3 regions of the Streptomyces rubradiris genome follow, and region 1 is predicted to be linked to each of the others. Evidence: riboswitches for the same ligand, from Rfam matches in the RefSeq annotation. Region 1 holds a riboswitch; each other region holds the start of a gene.
The links. Region 1 has a riboswitch for cyclic di-AMP ahead of Srubr_RS22710 (M23 family metallopeptidase). Riboswitches for the same ligand answer to the same signal wherever they lie in the genome.

Region 1 (4,167 bases):
CGCCACGATCATGGCGCGCGCCTTCTCCGAGGGCACCGACCAGCACTCCGCCGAGGAGTTCGCCGCCGAGCTGGAGCGCGCGGGCGCCACCCTGGACGCGCACGCCGACCACCCCGGCGTCCGGCTCAGCCTGGAGGTCCCGGTCTCCCGCCTGGCCAAGGGCCTCGGCCTGCTCGCCGACGCGCTGCGCGCGCCCGCCTTCGCCCCGAGCGAGGTCGAGCGCCTCGTCCGCAACCGCCTGGACGAGATCCCGCACGAGCTGGCGAACCCCTCCCGCCGGGCCGCCAAGGAGCTCTCCAGGCAGCTGTTCCCGGCGGCCTCGCGCATGTCCCGGCCGCGCCAGGGCACCGAGGAGACCGTCGAGAAGATCGACGCGGCGGCGGTACGCGCCTTCTACGACCGCCATGTGCGGCCCGCCACGGCCACCCTGGTCGTCGTCGGTGACCTGACCGGCACCGACCTGGACGCGCTGCTCGGCGACACCCTGGGCGCCTGGACCGGCGCCCCGGGCGAGCCGCGGCCGGTGCCGCCGGTGACCGCCGACGACACCGGGCGCGTGGTGATCGTGGACCGTCCCGGTGCCGTGCAGACGCAGCTGCTCATCGGCCGGGTCGGCCCCGACCGGCACGACCGCGTGTGGCCCGCCCAGGTGCTCGGCACCTACTGCCTCGGCGGCACCCTCACCTCCCGCCTGGACCGCGTCCTGCGCGAGGAGAAGGGCTACACCTACGGCGTGCGCTCCTTCGGGCAGGTCCTCAGGTCCGCGCCGGACGGCACGGGCGCGGCGATGCTCGCCATCAGCGGCTCCGTGGACACGCCGAACACCGGCCCGGCGCTGGACGACCTGTGGAAGGTGCTGCGCACCGTCGCGGCGGAGGGCCTGACCGACGCCGAGCGGGACGTCGCCGTGCAGAACCTCGTCGGCGTGGCGCCGCTGAAGTACGAGACCGCGGCGGCCGTCGCGAGCACGCTGGCCGACCAGGTCGAGCAGCACCTGCCCGACGACTTCCAGGCGACGCTGTACCGGCAGCTGGCCGCCACGGGCACCGTGGAGGCCACCGCGGCCGTCGTGAACGCCTTCCCGGTGGACCGTCTGGTGACCGTCCTCGTCGGCGACGCTTCCCAGATCAAGGCGCCGGTCGAGGCGCTCGGCATCGGTGAGGTGACCGTGGTGCCGGCCGAGTAGCGGCCCGGCGCGTCCGGCGCACGCGCGCGTGGGGCCCTGACGGCTTACGGGCCGTCAGGGCCCCACGCTGTTCCACTCGGTTGCCCAGATGCCCGTTTTGGGGCGGAGGTTGCCTGTCTGACCTGTGGGATGCGCTACAAAACCCCGGATCCGTTTGAGGATCGCGAGCGGGCCGCCGTAGCTTCGTCCGGGCTGTTCGTCAGGCAGTGCGCCGCACCCGCGGCACCGGACAGCCATCGCCGAGTCCCCGTACGGCGCGAGCCAGGGGAGCCGGGGACCCACCGTCCCTGGGGTGAATCGGGCGCCCGCGAGGGGGCCCGTAGGAGACCTTCCTGCTCCGAACCCGTCAGCTAACCCGGTAGGCGAGAGGGAAGGAAAGGACCAGCCACTTCATGGCGTTCATGTGCGCCACCGGGAAGCACCGCAAGCCCGGCCGGGTCAAGCGCACCACCGCTCAGGCGGCCGGCGTCGCGGCCCTGACCACCACCGGTGTCATCGGCACCCTCGCCGCCTCCCCGGCGCTCGCCGCCGACAACCCCGTGGACCAGACCGGCCTCACCCCGGTCCTCGCCGCCACCGAGGACGTCGCCGAGCAGATCGACGCGCAGGCCACCGCCCAGCAGCAGGCCGCGGACCGCAAGGCGGCCGAGGAGGCAGCGGCGAAGGCGGCCGCCGAGCGGGCCGAGGAGGAGCGGGTCCGTGCCGCGCGCGAGGCCGAGCGCCGCCGGCTGAACACCTTCGTCGCCCCCATCGCGCACTCCTACGTCTCCACGGCCTACCGGGCCTCCAGCTCCCTGTGGTCCTCCGGTTCGCACACCGGCATCGACTTCCACGCGGCCAGCGGCTCCACGGTGCACGCGGTGGGCGCCGGCACGGTCGTCGCCACCGGCTGGGGCGGCGCCTACGGCAACCAGGTCGTGATCCGGATGGCCGACGGCATGTACACGCAGTACGGGCACCTGTCCTCCATCGGCGTCACGGTGGGCCAGCAGGTCGAGCCGGGCCAGCAGATCGGACTGTCCGGCGCCACGGGCAACGTCACCGGCCCGCACCTGCACTTCGAGGCGCGCACGACGCCCGAGTACGGCTCGGACATCGACCCCGTCGCCTACCTCCGCGGGCACGGCGTCCAGATCTGACGCACGCGCGTTTTCCGGCGGCCCCGGCTCATCGAGCCGGGGCTTTCGCCGTTTTTCACGCCGTCCGCCGGACTCCTTGTCCAAAAAATAACCATGGATTACCGCCCGCCATCGGAAATTCCGGCCCGCTGGAATAGAGTCACGGTATACGCGTCCATCGTCGGCGTTTCACGGGGATTAAGGCGGAGGTCGGTCATGCGTATTCCGGCGCACTCGGTGTGCAGCGCTGTCCGGGACGACATCGTCGCGGGTGTCTACGAGCGCGGCAGCCGGCTCACCGAGGAAGTCCTGGCCCGCCGTTACGGCGTCTCGCGCGTCCCCGTCCGCGAGGCGCTGCGCACGCTGGAGGCCGAGGGTTTCGTGGTGACGCGCCGGCACGCGGGCGCGTGCGTGGCCGAGCCGACCGAGCAGGAGGCCGCCGACGTGCTGGAGATGCGGACGCTGCTGGAGCCGCTGGGCGCCGCGCGGGCCGCCCAGCGGCGTACGGAGGCCCATCTGAAGGTGCTGCGCGGCCTGGTCCGGCTGGGTCAGGAGCGGGCCAGGAAGGGCAACAGCGAGGATCTGCGCGCGCTCGGCGGCTGGTTCCACGAGACGCTCGCGCAGGCCTGCGGCAGCCCCTCGCTGACCTCGACGCTGACCCGGCTGCGGCACAAGATCGCCTGGATGTACGCGGTGGAGCCGCCGGTGAGCCCGGTGGAGTCCTGGGTGGAGCACGGCGCGATCGTGGACGCGGTGGCGCGCGGGGACGGCGAACGCGCGCGGGCGCTGACGGCCCTGCACGCCGAGCGTGCGACGGGCGCGCACCGGCTTCGCTTTTCCGGCGCCGGGGAGCGTGTGAGGACTTCGCAACATGCCGTAAACATGTCGGGCCTGCGGCATTAACACGGGCGCCGTATACAAAGAAGGGTAATTCGGTGGCGGGTGTTTTCCGCTGCCCTTTTCCGGTTCCGCTAATTCCCCTGCCCGCCGTGTCCGGGCGACCCGGCGAACGCCCGGGAAGAAATCCGCCGACGGAACCGGAGCGATTGTGGAACCGGTGCTGAAAACGCGGAAGCCGCGCCGCCCGGTACGGACGGCGCGGCTTCCCGGTCCCGCTCAGACGGTCTCGGGCAGCTCCTCCAGGCCCTCGGAGACCAGCTTGGCCAGACGGTCCAGGGCGGCGTCGGCGCCCTCGGCGTCGGAGGCGAGGACGATCTCCTCGCCACCCTGGGCGCCCAGGCCCAGGACGGCCAGCATCGAGGCCGCGTTGACGGGGTTGCCCCCGGCCTTGGCGATCGTCACCGGGACGCCTGTGGCCGTGGCGGCTCGGACGAAGAGAGAAGCGGGGCGGGCGTGGAGGCCCTCGGCCCAGCCGACGTTGACGCGGCGCTCAGCCATGTGTTGCTGCCCTTCAGTGCTCAGGGTTGTCTAGACCAGTTTCCCATACCGTGAAGCGTGCCCGGAGCGGGTCCGAAGGACCGCCCCGGCGCGACCCCGGACCGCGGCCTCGGTCCGGCGTCGCCCCCATAGACTGCCTCGCGCCGTTGTCGTACGCGACCCTTACGCTGGGGCCCATGCACACCTCGGCGGACCGGCAGGACCGGCACCAGTACCCCGCCCACTGGGAGGCGGACGTGGTGCTGCGCGACGGCGGCACCGCGCGCGTCAGGCCCATCACCGTCGACGACGCCGACCGCCTGGTCAGTTTCTACGAGCAGGTCTCGGACGAGTCGAAGTACTACCGCTTCTTCGCGCCGTACCCACGCCTGTCCGCCAAGGACGTCCACCGCTTCACGCACCACGACTTCGTGGACCGGGTGGGACTCGCGGCCACCATCGGCGGCGAGTTCATCGCCACCGTAC
Region 2 (4,167 bases), 2.7 Mb from region 1:
TCGCCGCCGCCGACCGGGACCCGGAGCGGTTCGCCGACCCGGACGCGCTGGACCTCGGCCGCCGCGACAACCAGCACCTCGGGTACGGCCACGGCATCCACTACTGCCTGGGCGCTCCGCTCGCCCGGCTGGAGGGCCAGACCGCGTTGGCCACCCTGTTCACCCGCCTGCCCGACCTGCGGCTCGCCGCGGATCCGGCCGACCTGCGCTGGCGCGGCGGGCTCATCATGCGCGGCCTGCGCACCCTGCCGGTGGAGTTCACACCGCCCGCCTGAACACAGTCTCTCCAGACAAAGGTGACACTTTCTCAACCCTGTGATCTTCACGTGATCTGTGCGGCATGAACTTGTGACAAGTGATCGTCTGCCGATACGTTCACCCATCAGCGCGGCGAGCGGCTCCAACCGCCGCGCCGGTCCTGCTGTCGCTCGAAAGGCTTCTGCATGCTCTCCGGGAACGGTCGACACCGTCGCCCCCGCCAGGCTCCGGCCCTCCTTGTCGCGGCCGGAGTGACCGGCTCCGCCATCGCCATCCCGCTCCTCGGCGCGGCGAGCGCCAACGCGGCCGACGGCACCACGTGGGACAAGGTGGCCGAGTGCGAGAGCGGCGGCTCCTGGAGCGCGGACAACGGCACCGGGTACTACGGCGGCCTGCTGATCTCGCAGGAGGACTGGGACAAGTACGGCGGCGGCCAGTACGCGGCCAGCCCCGACCAGGCCAGCCGCCAGCAGCAGATCGCCGTCGCCGAGAAGATCCTGGCCGACCGGGGTACGACCCCCTGGGCCACCTGTGCCCTGCTGTCCGGCCTGACGCGGAACTCGGGGTCCATGGAGGTCGACACGGGCGTCGACGACTCCGGCGGCACCGGCGGTTCGGCGGATGCGTCCGGATCGGCAGGCGGCTCCGGTACGTCCAAGGCTCCCGGAACCTCCGACCCGTCCGGCCGGCCGGACGCGTCGCCCTCCACCGGCTCCACCGGCTCCACCGCCGACCCGGGGTCCGGCCCCTCCTCGGACCCGACCGGCACGCCGTCCACCAAGCAGGACAAGGGCGACAAGGCCGGCAAGGGTGGCGAGGGTACGGGCAAGGCCGCCGGCGAAGAAGCGGACAAGGCGGCCGACAAGGGGGCGGGCGAGACCCCCGGTTCCACCGGCACCGACACCACCAAGTCCGACAAGTCCCCCACGCCCGACACCGGAAACACCCAGTACCCCGGCGGCGCCCCGACGGCCACCCCGGACGCCGGGACCGTGAGCAACCCGCAGCAGGCGGCCGGGTCTTGGAGTCTGGTCGACACCGGAACCGTCGGCACCGGCGGACGCCACCGGGGCCCCAGTGCGGACGAAACCCTGACAAACGGTCAGAACGGTACTGCGTCCGGCCGTCACGCCTCCCGTGAAACGGACACCTACACCGTCCGCCAGGGCGACTCGCTGTCCTCCATCGCCGACTCCCTTGACGTCGACGGCGGGTGGCACGCGCTGTACGCCGGCAACAAAAAGGCCATCGGTGCCGACCCGAACCACATCACCGCCGGTCAGACCCTGAACGTCCAGGGCGAATCGGACGCGAAGTAGCGGGACTTGGTGCCCCACTTACTGCCCTGATGTCCGGTTTGGCGAAAGTGTGGGATGAGTCTCAGAAGCCCTGATCGTCTTTGAAATTCCGGCGATCACCTGTCTACGGTCGAGGCCGCTCGTCACCGCGAGCCCCGGCTTCCGCCACGCCGAATCCTGCCGGCGGTCGCCCGGGAACAGTCGTCGCGTCAAGCGCCGTAGGCAGGAGCGGGGGACCCAAGGTAAGCGCCGGGCCCAGCAGTTGAGGCTGGGACCGGCTGGGGGTGAAGCCGCGTCACGCGAAAGCGTCGGACGCGGCCGGGCAACTCAACCGGCCCGAACCCGACAGCTCACCTCGCAGGCGTCGGTGAGGGGAATCGATCCATGCTGTTTTCCGGCAAGGGCAAGCACCGTCGTCCGTCCAAGGCCGTCCGCGCCGTCACGCTCGCCGGTGTCACCGGTGCCGCCGTCGCCGCCCCGCTGATGGCGGCCGGCAACGCCTCCGCCGCCACCGCCTCCCAGTGGGACGCGGTCGCCCAGTGCGAGTCCGGCGGCAACTGGTCCATCAACACCGGCAACGGCTACTACGGCGGTCTGCAGTTCTCCGCCTCCACCTGGGCCGCGTACGGCGGCACGCAGTACGCCGCCACCGCCGACCAGGCCAGCAAGTCGCAGCAGATAGCCGTCGCCGAGAAGGTCCTCGCCTCCCAGGGCAAGGGCGCCTGGCCGGTCTGCGGCACCGGCCTGTCGAGCACCCCGTACAACGGCTCCGCCCCGGCGCCGTCCGTCCCGTCCGCCCAGGACTCGGGCACCTCCACCCGCTCCGCCGACCAGCAGGCCGCCTCCCGCTCCGCCGAGCGTCCGGCCGCCTCCACGGGCAAGAGCACCAGCACCAGCAAGAGCACCGGCTCGGGCAAGAGCACCGGCGGCGCGAGCAAGACCGTCACCACCCCGACTGGCAAGAAGGTCAAGAAGGGCGACGGCGAGTACAAGGTCGTCGAGGGCGACACGCTCAGCACCATCGCCGCGGAGCACCACGTCGCGGGCGGCTGGCAGAAGCTGTTCGAGCTGAACAAGGACATCGTCCAGGACGCCGACCTCATCTACCCGGGCCAGCAGCTCCACCTGAAGTAAGCCCCCCGGGACCCCACGGCCCGCACATCCCGGCGGGCCCCAGGCTCCCCCGGGCCCCGTACGGCCACGGCCCCCAGGGTCCGTACGGCCAAGGCCCCCAAGGCCCGTACATCCAGGCGGCCCCCCAAGGCCCCGTGCGGGCCACCCCCGTCCCCCAAGGGCTCCCCGCCCCGGCGCGTGTTCCCCCGTACGCGCCAGGGCGGGGTTTTCCGCGTCCGGCCCGGCGCCCCTGGCCCCGGAATGACCCGGCCCCCTTTGTTTCGTTCAGAAACAAAAGGTACCGTCGCTCTGTCCACGGGGCGGTCGGTCGATGGCCGAGCGGCCCGGGACGGTTAGGCTCTAGTCGCAAGGCACACCAGCCCCGCACTTCCAGCGTCACATCCAAGAAGGAGATGCTCGTGCCGTCCATCGACGTCGTCGTAGCCCGGGAAATCCTGGACTCCCGAGGCAACCCCACGGTCGAGGTCGAGGTCGGCCTCGACGACGGCAGCACGGGTCGTGCCGCCGTGCCGTCCGGCGCCTCGACCGGCGCCTTCGAGGCCATCGAGCTGCGCGACGGTGACCCGAACCGCTACCAGGGCAAGGGCGTCGAGAAGGCCGTCCTCGCCGTCATCGAGCAGATCGGCCCGGAGCTGGTCGGCTACGACGCCACCGAGCAGCGCCTGATCGACCAGGCCATGTTCGACCTGGACGCCACCGACAACAAGGGCTCCCTCGGCGCCAACGCCATCCTGGGCGTCTCGCTCGCCGTCGCCCACGCCGCCTCCGAGGCCAGCGACCTGCCGCTCTTCCGCTACCTGGGCGGCCCGAACGCGCACCTGCTGCCGGTGCCGATGATGAACATCCTGAACGGCGGCTCGCACGCCGACTCCAACGTGGACATCCAGGAGTTCATGATCGCCCCGATCGGCGCGGAGTCCTTCTCCGAGGCCCTGCGCTGGGGCACCGAGGTCTACCACACCCTGAAGAAGGTCCTGAAGAACAAGGGCCTGTCCACCGGCCTCGGCGACGAGGGCGGCTTCGCCCCGAACCTCGGCTCCAACCGTGAGGCCCTCGACCTCATCCTGGAGGCGATCAAGGAGGCCGGCTACACCCCCGGCGAGCAGATCGCCCTGGCGCTCGACGTCGCCGCGTCCGAGTTCTACAAGGACGGCTCCTACGTCTTCGAGGGCAAGAACCGCAGCGCCGCCGAGATGACCGAGTACTACGCCGAGCTGGTCGAGGCGTACCCGCTGGTCTCCATCGAGGACCCGCTCTTCGAGGACGACTGGGAGGGCTGGAAGACCATCACCGCCAAGCTCGGCGACAAGGTGCAGCTGGTCGGCGACGACCTGTTCGTCACCAACCCCGAGCGTCTGGCCAAGGGCATCGAGGAGGGCGCCGCCAACGCCCTGCTGGTCAAGGTCAACCAGATCGGCTCGCTGACCGAGACCCTGGACGCCGTCGAGCTGGCCCAGCGCAACGGCTTCAAGTGCAT
Region 3 (4,167 bases), 2.2 Mb from region 1:
ACACCGAGCAGCGCCGGAAGCTGCTCGGGCGTGCGGGCGGAGGCGATCGGGGCGGTGACCGTCGGCTGGGCGGCCAGCCAGGCCAGGGCGACCGTGGCGACCGGGGCCTCGTGGGCGGCGGCGACCTCGTCCAGGGCCGCCAGGACCTGCTGGCCGCGCTCGGAGGCCACGTAGTCCCGCACCCGGTCGGCGCGGGCGCTGTCCACCGTCGCGCCGGGCCGGTACTTGCCGGTCAGGAAGCCCGAGGCGAGCCCGTAGTACGGGACGGCGGACAGGCCCTCGGCGGCGACGAGTTCCTGGAGCGGGCCCTCGTAGGTGTCGCGGGAGACCAGGTTGTAGTGCGGCTGGACGGCGACGTAGCGGGCCAGTCCCTCGCGGTCGGAGAACTCCAGGGACGCGCGCAGGCGCTCGGCGCCGATGTTGGAGGCGGCGATGTGCCGGACCTTGCCGGCCTTCACCAGCTCGTCCAGCGCGCCGATGATCTCCTCGACCGGCACCTCGGGCTGGTCGAAGTGGGTGTAGTAGAGGTCGATGTAGTCGGTGCCCAGGCGGCGCAGCGAGGCGTCGGCGGCGGCCTTGATGTTCGCGGCGGACAGCCCCTGGAACTCGGGGTGCTGGCTGACCTTCGTCGCGATGACCACGTCCGAGCGGTTGCCGCGGGCCTTGAGCCAGGCGCCGAGGACGGTCTCGGACTCGCCGCCCTTGTTGCCCTCGACCCAGGCCGAGTACACGTCCGCGGTGTCGATGAAGTTGCCGCCCGCCGCGGTGTAGGCGTCGAGGACGGCGAAGGAGGTCTGCTCGTCGGCCGTCCAGCCGAAGACGTTGCCGCCCAGGGCGAGCGGGAAGACCTTGAGGTCGGAGGAGCCGAGTGTGCGAAGTGACGTCATACGCCATGTCAACGCCGGCGGGGGCCGATCGCATCCCGCCGCCGGCGCCGATTTTCCCGGTCTTCCGGAAAGGGACCGTCAGGGGGTGAGGCCCTTGTCGCGCAGCCACGCCATCGGGTCGATGCCCGTGGGCGCGCCGCCGGGGTGGACCTCCAGGTGCAGGTGCGGGCCGGTTACGTTGCCGGTGGCGCCGACGCGGCCGATGACCTCGCCGGTGCTGACCTTCTGGCCGGCCGTGACGTTGATCGACGACTGGTGGCAGAACCACAGCTCGGTGCCGTCGTCCAGGGTCAGGATGGTGCGGTAGCCGTAGGCTCCGGCCCAGCCCGCCTCGGTGATCGTGCCGCTGTGCACGGCCTTGATCAGGGTGCCGGTGGGGGCGGCGAAGTCCAGACCGGTGTGGTGGCCGGAGGACCACATCGAGCCGGCCTGCCCGAACGTCGAGGTGATCGTGTACGAGGAGGTGGGCAGCGCGTACTGCTTGGCGAGCTCGGCCAGCCGCTTCTCCTCGGCCGCCCGCTTCGCCTCGGCCGCCGCCTTCTCGGCCTCGGCCTCCGCCTTCTCCTTGGCGGCGGCGGCCTTGGCGGCGGCCTCCTCCTCGGCCTGGGCGGCGGCCTCGGCGGTCTGCTTCTCGGCGGCGGCGAGCGCGGCCGCGGCGGCCTTGCTGTCGGCCTGACCCTGCTGCTGCTCGGCCTGCGCCATGATCCGGTTGCGCAGCACCTCGCCCGCGTCGGCGGTGTCCTGGCCCGCGTCGGAGGCCACGGCGACGGTGGCGAGCGTGGTGGTGCCGGCCGCCTCGGCGGGCCGGTCGTCGCCGGAGCCGTCCTGGAAGAGGGAGCCGACCGAGGGCAGGTCCGGCATGGAGATGGAGACCGGCGGCTTGCCGGTGTTGGCGCTGGCCATGCCGCCCGCGCCGACCGCGGCCATGACGCCGACGCCGAGGACCGTGGAGCTGCGCGCGAAGCCGCCGCGCTGCTTGGCGACCCGGTGCCGGCCGCGGACCGGGGCGACGGTTTCCTCGGTGGGGTTCCACTCCTCCCACGGGCCCTCGTCGGCGCGGTAGGCGCCGTAGCCGAAGGTCTCGGGCTCGGACTCGCGCTGTGCCGGTATGGACGGGGCTTCGGGGCCAGGCCGGTTGGACGCCACGCGGGCGTACTCCTTTCCTTCCTCCGCCTACCGGGTTAGCTGACGGGTTCGGAGCAGGAAGGTCTCCTACGCGCGTATACCGGTCGTGGACTCGCGTGAGTACACGACGGTATCCGCGTGATTCACCCCAAGGTGGTGGTTCCCCGGTTCCCTCGCGGGATTCGGCGCGTGCGCACGGAGCCGCCTCTTGTGACGGCTGGGACGACCGCGCTGCGTTATCGAACGTTAATAGACCTGACAGTCACTTTCCAAGCCGGTCCCCTTGATCATTAACGTTTTCACCGGTGGAGTTATCGGTAACTATCCCGCTAGAACGGGCAATTTGACCAGCACTCAGAAGCGGTCAGCAGTCACTCGCGATTTTGATGGTGACTCAGTTGTTATACGTGTGCGCTCGCCCGGTCACCGCGCGTGACCCCCGCTCGACCACCCCTCGGGAAGGCCCGCCAGGGGGCCCGCCGGGAGGCCCGCGGAAACCGGTGTGCGAAGCACCCCGCGCATGGCGTACACTGGAGTCACAACGACGCGGGGTGGAGCAGCTCGGTAGCTCGCTGGGCTCATAACCCAGAGGTCGCAGGTTCAAATCCTGTCCCCGCTACTGAAGGCCCAGGGCCCGGAATCCCAAGGATTCCGGGCCCTGGGTGTATACGCACCCAGGGCGTCTCAGCCCGGCAGATGGGCGTTCGGCGCCTTCGCCAGCTCCTCCAGCTCCGGCAGTACGACGACCCGCGCCCCCGCCGCCGTCAGCACCCCCGTCCCGTCGGCCGCCTCGACGAACGTGTCCGGCTCCCGCCAGGCGGTGACCACCCGGCGCACCCCGGCCCGCAGGATCAGCTCGGCACAGGGCGCCGGCCGGGAGGCACGGCGGGCGCACGGCTCCAGGCTGGAGTACACCGTGGCGCCGGACAACCGCGGGTCGGCCGGGTCGGTCTTCGCCAGCGCCGCCTCCTCCGCGTGCACCACCGGGTCGCCGCCCTCGCGCGAGTGGCCCCGGGCCAGTTCCGTGCCGTCGGCGGCGACCACCACCGCGCCCACGCTGAACGCCGTCCGGGAAGGCGGGCACAGGGCCGCCAGTTCGCAGGCGGTGCGCAGCCAGTGGCGGTCGGCGGCGGTGGCGTCCGGACCGGAGCCGGGAGCCGTGGGCGCGTACCGCATGAGGACCACGTCCTCGATCCGCCGGGTCTCCAGCAGGCGCAGGCGTCCGCCCTGGTAGGGGCCCGGCCCGAACAGCCGCGGTGCCGCCGGATCACCCACGAACAGCGGGGCGAGGGCCAGCTGGAGTTCGTCGGCCAGGCCCTGCCGGAGCAGCTGGGTGTGGACCGTGCCGCCGCCCTCGACCATCAGCCGCCGCACACCGCGCACGTCGTGCAGGTGCTCCAGCAGGGCCCGCCAGTCCAGCACGGGGCCGAACGGGACGACGTCGGCGGTGTTCCCGAGCAGGCGCGCGGCCCGTACGGCGCCCTGGTCGGTGGTGCAGACGAGTTTGTCGCCGCCGGTGTGCCAGAAGCGCGCCGCCGGGTCGAGGTCGCCGGAACCGGTGACGGCGACCTTCAGCGGGTACTCCGGCCGGCCCGCCGCGCGCCGGGCCGCGCGCCGCTCGGCCGAGCCGACCAGCAGGCGGGGGTTGTCGGAGCGGATCGTGCCGGCGCCGACCAGGATGGCGTCGGCCGAGGCCCGTACCCCGTCGACCCGGTCGAAGTCGGCCGGGCCGGACAGCAGGAGCCGCTCGGGGCCGGTGTCGTCCAGGTAGCCGTCGAGGGAGACGGCGGCGGACAGCAGCACGTACGGCAGGGGCATCGGCGCTCTTTCCTGTGGAGGCGGACGGGCGGGGCGGGGCCGCGAGCGGCTTGGTTCAAGTTTTAAACAAACCTACACTGGCGTCATGACGACCCGCTGGCTCACGCCCGAGGAGCAGCGCGCCTGGCGCGCCTACATCGCCGCCTCCCGCCTCCTGGAGGACGCGGTCGACCGGCAGCTCCAGCAGGCGGGCGGCATGTCACACCTGTTCTACTCGGTGCTGGCCGGTCTCTCCGACGCCCCCGGCCGGCGGCTGCGCATGACCGACCTCGCCGAGGCGCTGAAGATCACCCGCAGCCGGCTGACGTACGTGGTGAACCGGCTGGAGCGGGACGGC

Region 2: another riboswitch for cyclic di-AMP. It lies ahead of Srubr_RS34745 (LysM peptidoglycan-binding domain-containing protein); the one in region 1 lies ahead of Srubr_RS22710 (M23 family metallopeptidase).
Region 3: another riboswitch for cyclic di-AMP. It lies ahead of Srubr_RS32610 (M23 family metallopeptidase); the one in region 1 lies ahead of Srubr_RS22710 (M23 family metallopeptidase).

What each region holds. Positions count from the first base shown of each region.
Region 1 covers NZ_BNEA01000015.1:2,151,076-2,155,242, reverse strand. Annotated here, with positions in the region: gene Srubr_RS22715 (M16 family metallopeptidase) at 1-1,186, shown strand, start outside; cyclic di-AMP (ydaO/yuaA leader) riboswitch at 1,414-1,566, shown strand; gene Srubr_RS22710 (M23 family metallopeptidase) at 1,579-2,325, shown strand; gene Srubr_RS22705 (GntR family transcriptional regulator) at 2,521-3,207, shown strand; gene Srubr_RS22700 (HPr family phosphocarrier protein) at 3,421-3,702, opposite strand; gene Srubr_RS22695 (GNAT family N-acetyltransferase) at 3,879-4,167, shown strand, end outside.
Region 2 covers NZ_BNEA01000015.1:4,828,918-4,833,084, forward strand. Annotated here, with positions in the region: gene Srubr_RS34735 (cytochrome P450 family protein) at 1-275, shown strand, start outside; gene Srubr_RS34740 (LysM peptidoglycan-binding domain-containing protein) at 444-1,577, shown strand; cyclic di-AMP (ydaO/yuaA leader) riboswitch at 1,761-1,935, shown strand; gene Srubr_RS34745 (LysM peptidoglycan-binding domain-containing protein) at 1,941-2,690, shown strand; gene eno (phosphopyruvate hydratase) at 3,089-4,167, shown strand, end outside.
Region 3 covers NZ_BNEA01000015.1:4,361,771-4,365,937, reverse strand. Annotated here, with positions in the region: gene Srubr_RS32615 (aldo/keto reductase) at 1-887, opposite strand, end outside; gene Srubr_RS32610 (M23 family metallopeptidase) at 966-2,033, opposite strand; cyclic di-AMP (ydaO/yuaA leader) riboswitch at 2,043-2,210, opposite strand; tRNA gene Srubr_RS32605 (tRNA-Met) at 2,558-2,631, shown strand; gene Srubr_RS32600 (dihydrofolate reductase family protein) at 2,697-3,830, opposite strand; gene Srubr_RS32595 (MarR family winged helix-turn-helix transcriptional regulator) at 3,916-4,167, shown strand, end outside.